Linked DNA regions of Flavivirga eckloniae. The protein of the gene in region 1 interacts with the protein of each later gene in a pairwise test. Links are inferred from orthologs where the notes say so. Each region holds a gene or a part of one and is shown on either strand. Other genes may lie near its edges.

The links.
Region 2: the proteins of C1H87_RS01455 (region 1) and rlmB interact in binary tests that used the Escherichia coli proteins (3 or more experiments, as listed by UniProt). The link is inferred for Flavivirga eckloniae from one-to-one orthologs.

Annotation. Positions count from the first base shown.
Region 1 is NZ_CP025791.1:351,435-354,607, forward strand. Bases 81-2,912 are described here. They hold C1H87_RS01455 (NAD(P)H-hydrate dehydratase), read right to left. Parts: upstream 2,362-2,912; coding sequence 799-2,361; downstream 81-798. Other genes in these bases: C1H87_RS01450 (RNA polymerase sigma factor), read right to left, coding at 81-529; C1H87_RS01460 (T9SS type A sorting domain-containing protein), read right to left, coding at 2,491-2,912. In the rest of the region: more of C1H87_RS01450, read right to left, coding at 1-80; more of C1H87_RS01460, read right to left, coding at 2,913-3,173. UniProt on the Escherichia coli protein: Bifunctional enzyme that catalyzes the epimerization of the S- and R-forms of NAD(P)HX and the dehydration of the S-form of NAD(P)HX at the expense of ADP, which is converted to AMP.
Region 2 is NZ_CP025791.1:4,133,693-4,136,899, reverse strand. The notes cover bases 312-3,177. They hold rlmB (23S rRNA (guanosine(2251)-2'-O)-methyltransferase RlmB), read left to right. Parts: upstream 312-1,307; coding sequence 1,308-2,048; downstream 2,049-3,177. Other genes in these bases: C1H87_RS17110 (rhomboid family intramembrane serine protease), read right to left, coding at 2,177-2,923; C1H87_RS17120 (RagB/SusD family nutrient uptake outer membrane protein), read left to right, coding at 312-1,243. Outside these bases: more of C1H87_RS17120, read left to right, coding at 1-311; C1H87_RS17105 (replication-associated recombination protein A), read left to right, coding at 3,203-3,207. UniProt on the Escherichia coli protein: Specifically methylates the ribose of guanosine 2251 in 23S rRNA.

The DNA.
Region 1 (3,173 bases):
GTTTTTTACTTATTTGCAGTTCTTCTTGTAAAAACACCAAGGCATTGAAAATCCTTTTTTCTACCGATTTTACAGTAACATCCATGATTTCTGCTATCTCTTTATATTTCTTTTTATCTACTCTATTAAGTAAAAAAGGAACCCTATACTTTTCTGGCATAGCATTAAGAACATGATTGAGCTGTTTATGAAATTCCTTTTCTTCTAAAATATATTCTGGCGTTTCTTTTTCTATAACATTCGTAGTATTGTCTTTATACTTTAGAGCACTATTATTGCTTCTAAAAATATCTATTATTCTATTTTTAGAAACTGTATATAAATAGGCTCTCACATTCTTTAGGGGTACGTTTCCACAATTCTTCCACAATTTAAGGAAGGCATCCTGTATAACATCTTCTGCAAGTTCCTTGTCTCCATAGTGGTACACCAAAAAGTTAAAAACTTCTTTTGAGTGTTTTTTAAAGGCTACATTATAGTTGTGTTCTTCACAAATAGAATCTTTAGATGAGTAAACATCGCAATTCATTAATCTTAATATTTTTTAGGTTCTTTAGTATAACGTGACAGATATAAAAAACCCTCCTGCCTAACCCTCTTTTTTTTGAAAAAAAATTCAGTAATAAAACTCTTAAAATTAACTGTCTTAGAAACAAGACTTTGGAAGTATACTTTGGGAGTTCACAATATAAAGTGGATGGTTGAGGTGATTTTGGGGTAATTTATATAAAATCCCTTTATGGTTATCGCTCTAAGCTGAAGTGACCATAAAGGGAACTAATTCCTAATAGGTTAAACCTATTTCGCTTCTTGTTCTTTCGTTTCCGTTTCTGCTTCAGGCGGTTGTTCTGGTTGCTTAAATAAATCAATAAAGGCTTCTCCTAAATAATCTATAACATGGCTGGCTATTAAACTTTGATAGCCAAAATCTTCAACTGCAATATCTGCCGACCTTCCATGCAAATACACACCAAATACAGTAGCTTCCAAGGTATTATACCCTTGAGATATTAATCCTGTAATAATACCTGTTAATACATCGCCGCTTCCCGCTGTAGATAAGCCGGGGTTTCCTGTTGTATTAACATAAAGTTTTTCTCCTAATACTGTTATGGTATTTGCGCCTTTAATTACAACAATACAATTGTGTTTTTTCGAAAAGGCCTTTGCTTTTTTTAACTTATCAAAATCATCTTTCCAAGCACCAATTAGGCGTTCCAACTCTTTAGGGTGAGGTGTTAAAATTGTTTCTGCTGGCAGTAATTTTAGTAACGCTTTCTTTTTGGCCAACATATTAATTCCATCGGCATCAACTACCAAAGGCGTTTTATTTGTCTTTAAAAAGGCTTCAAAAGCATTTATGGTTTTAGTATGGGTTCCAGCTCCAATACCAAAGCTTACAACAGTAGGTTCTATATCTATTTTAAGATCTGTAATCTGTTCCTCATCAGCATCTGTTATAACCATAGCTTCTGGAAAAGACGTTTGTAAAGGCAAATATCCACATTTAGGAACATAGGCTGTAACCAAACCAGATCCAGCAGATAAAGCCGCCCTACTTGCTAAAGTTACCGCTCCTATTTTTCCATAGCTCCCTCCTACTATAAGACTATGACCAAATTGCCCTTTATGCGAGAATTTGTCTCGCGGTTTATATATTGGTAACACTTCGTGCTTTCCAATTAATTCCACCTCTGTTTGGGTCGTGTATAAGAACTCTTGATCCAAACCTATATCTAACACCTCCCATTGTACGGTATGTTTAGCCGTATCTGGTAAAAAGAAAACCAGCTTAGGGGATGCAAAGCTTAAAGTATACCCAGCCCAAACCGCACTATTTTCATCTTCAGGGACTTTATCGGTACTTAAACCCGAAGGAATATCTATAGACAAAGTAAATGCCTTTGTGCTTCTAAAATGCCCAAATAACGCTTTTACCCAATCGTCTACCGGCCTGTTTAATCCAATACCAAAAACAGCATCAACAATAATATCATCTTGGTGAATTTCTGGAAAATCTTCGGTGCAACTTAAAAGTGTTGGCCAATCCTTTGTAACATTCTTAATCCTATCATAGTTAATTAAAAAATCTTTGGACCGCTTATCACTGCAATTAACAACATATGTTTTAACATTATACCCATCTAAAATTAAATGTCTGGCCAGCACCAATCCATCGCCACCATTATTACCAATACCACAAAATATATGAATGGGAACCTGTGCTCCTTGCATACGCATATGGATCCAATTAAATATTTGCATCCCGGCACGCTCCATTAAATCTGTTGAAGATATTTTTTGACGTTCGGATGTTAGTTTATCTCCTTGATATATTTGTTCTTTAGAAAATAGTTTCATGAATAATGTACGCTTTTATAGAAAATAAAGCCCCAATTTAGGCAATAAAAAAATCCTTAGCTAGATTTTAGCCAAGGATTTCTCTACATATCCCTAAATCACTATAAATTAGCGATATAAAATCAACCTCTATTCTTTAATAAATTTAATTACTTCAAGATTTTCTAATTTTAAAAGATATATTCCTTTAGATAAAGATTTAATGTCTATTTTATTTTTATTTACTGTAGTTCCCTTCAACACTTCTCTTCCAAGCATGGTATAAATGGCATAACCTTTAAGCTCGGTTTCACTTGAAAGACGAATAAAATTAGTTGATGGATTTGGATATACTTTAATTTTAGCTTTTGAATCTATATTATTATCAGATAAAACACTAGTATCTATTGTACTTAAGTCCCCATACGATGTGCCAATAGAGTTTGTGGCAAAAGGCCTTACATAATAAATGGTATTAGCAGACAGGCTTCCTAATGCATCATTAAAAACACCTTCTCCACTTCCCACAACAACTTTAGTATCTGAAATAGTTGGAGGGTTTACCGAAGTACTATAAACAAACCCTCTTTCTGTAACAGTAGATCCTCTATCATCTGTAACTTCTCCACTCATATCTATTTGGTTGGCAGCACTATTATGTGTAGAAGTACCAATAACAACTGGAGCCCCTTCCTCTATAATGGTAGCGCCTCCTTCAAGGTTAATAGTATAATTGTCAAAATTGGTAATTCTATGGCCGCCAAAAGCAAAGTATGAGTAAATAATCTCGGAGTTTGCCATAGCAGTATTTTGCACATTCCATGTTTTGGTTT
Region 2 (3,207 bases), 3.8 Mb from region 1 along the record:
AGGTATCATGGCTATGACAGATATGCTCGGACAAGATATTGTACTTAATAATTTTAACTGGTACATATTCTTGTACAATTACAATGGCAGACAACAAACTAGTAGTAGAACGAATATCTTCTGGAACACTTACTATACAGCAATTGCAGATGCAAACAGTGTAATTAATCCACTCTCTGACAAGGAAGACAGAACAACTGAAGAAGATGCTTTATTAGGACAAGCCCTAGCTATAAAAAGTTTTTCTTTATTTAACCTTGTTAGAATTTATGCGCACACATACATAGGTAACGAAAATGCCCCTGGAATACCTATTCCGGATAGAGTTGATTTTGAAGGGAAAGGGCGTGGTACCGTTCAAGATGTTTATGATCAGATTATACCAGACTTAGAAGAGGCCGTAACTTTATTAGATGGGTTTTCTAGAAGTTCTAAACAAGAGATCGATAAAAACGTTGCACATGGTTTCTTAGCAAAAGTATATTTAGAAACTGGTGACTGGACAAAAGCAGCTAGTAATGCAGCCGCAGCTAGAGCATCTTATAGTTTAATGCCTGGTGCAAATTATGCAACTGATGGTTTTGATGATATAAGCAATGTTGAATGGATGTGGGGTGCAGATATTGATAATGAATCATCGACTACTTTTATATCTTTCTTCTCTCATTTTGATAGTTCTGCTGGTGGATATGGTGGAGTTGGATTTGGTTTAGGATACAAAATGATTGAAGCAAGACTTTATGATATGATTCCTGATACTGATTTAAGAAAAGCTGCCTGGATTTCTCCTGATGCTATAGATCCACCTTACCCTGCGTACGCAAACACTAAGTTTATAGATGGAACTGGCGTATTTGAAGGAGATTATTCTTATATGAGAGCTGCTGAAATGTATTTAATTGAAGCTGAAGCAAAAGCCAGAGACAATGATGCTACTGCTGCAAATGTACTATTTGAATTAGTTAGCAATAGAGACCCTGGTTATGTTTTATCTACTAATACAGGAGATGCTTTAGTAGAAGAGATTTATCTACAAAGAAGAATAGAATTATGGGGAGAGGGTGTATCATGGTTTGATCTAAAAAGACTAAAGAAACCTTTGGACAGAACCGGTACTGGCACAAATCACAGAAGTTTTGGTGCTGTAGACATAGAGGTAGAAGGCGACTTCTTCAGAATGCAAATTCCAGAAGGAGAGCTAAATTCAAACCCTAACATTAATGCTGCTGATCAAAACCCATAATCAACATAAAATTTGTTAATTAAAAACCACCTCTATAGAGGTGGTTTTTTTATACCTTTACCCCATGGAAAACCAAACACAAATCTTTGGAATAAGAGCTATAATTGAGGCTATAAATGCGGGTGAAACAATTGACAAAGTATTTCTTCAAAAAGGCTTAAAAGGAGAGCTTTTTAGTGAATTAGAAAGCTGTTTAAGAAAAAATGCTATTAACTCCTCTTACGTACCTGTTGAAAAGCTTAATAGACTCACTAGAAAAAACCATCAAGGTGCTGTTGCTCAAATTTCTCCGATCGAATTTCACGACATTGAAACTTTAGTAGTAAATGTTATAGAGTCTGGTAAAACTCCTTTATTTTTATTATTGGATCAGTTGAGCGATGTTCGCAATTTTGGAGCAATAATACGTACTGCTGAATGCACTGGTGTTAATGGCATTATTATTCAAAAAAAAGGTGGTGCACCGGTAAATGGTGACACCATTAAAACAAGTGCCGGAGCTGTTTTTAAAATACCTATTTGTAAAGTTGACCATATTAAAGATGCTGTATTTTACATGCAGGCATCTGGTATAAATGTTATAGCTGCCACCGAAAAAACAGATAAAACATTATATGATGTTTCCTTTAAAGAACCCTGTGCTATTATTATGGGATCAGAAGGAAGAGGTATTAATCCTTCAACACTAAAAGTTGTTAATACCAAAGCCAAGCTTCCCATATTAGGTGATATTGAATCTTTAAACGTTTCTGTTGCCTGTGGTGCTTTCTTATATGAAGTAGTGAGACAAAGGATTAACGATTAACGATTAACGATTAACGATTAACGATTAACGATTAACGAATTTAGATTTTTCGTATTTTAACTATCACCACCAACCTACTGAACACCGAACACTGAATACTGAATACTGAATACTGAATAGTAATAATATCACTCCCGATCTTTCCGCCCTTCTCTATAGATATAATTAATCTTAGTGTGTTCCTCCTGCTCTATTTCTGGTTCTATGTGTTCTATAAAATTACCATCCTCATCAAAATGCTTTAAAAAAGGATCCTCCTCTTCATTATAGTTTTCATGCTCCCAGACATATTTCTTAGGTTTGGCTATCTCTCTTCTAAATAAAAAGGCAAATAATAACCCCGTGATTAAACCAGACAAATGACCTTCCCACGATATACCTTCCTTAACAGGAACTACATACCATAGCATACTTCCGTAAAGAAAAACAACCAAAAGAGATAATGCTATAAGCCTATAATGTTTGGCCAACACACCTTTGAAAAAAGTAAAACTCACCAAAACATAAATAAGCCCGCTTGCTCCAATGTGATACGAAGGTCTGCCAATACACCAGGTAAAAAAACCAGAAAGTAGCATCCCATATAGTAAAACCTTCCAGGCAATAGGTTTATAGAAATAAAATAAAGCCATAGAAAGCACAAACAATGGAATCGTATTATGATATATATGTTCAATATCTCCATGAATAAAAGGACTAAAAAGAACACCTCTTAATCCTTTTAAAGTTTGAGGATACACGCCATATTTACTAAAGTTGTAACCAAACCGCACTTCGTACCAAAATACCAACCATATAATTAGTACAAACAATACTGGATAAATAATAACGCTTGTTGAGAATTTAAAGTGGTCTTGGGGCAGTTTCTGTTTCATGTGCTCATATTTATGCTTTTCTATTAATTGGATATAATTCACATGCTAAAGGCCAGTTGTATGCAAAAAACCATTAGTCATGCTTATTTCTCTCTAATTAAAGATAACAAATAGTTAACCAAGTTTAGTATTGATGCTAAAATGTCAGTATTTTAGCTCTAGCATACAGCCTCAATAAATAATGCAGGAATCTGCGAAATTCATCACTAATTATAAAATATGTTGAATTTTGAATTCAAGAGTCTTCAATTTCAAAAGGAATTGTTTTAATTTTACACTATGAA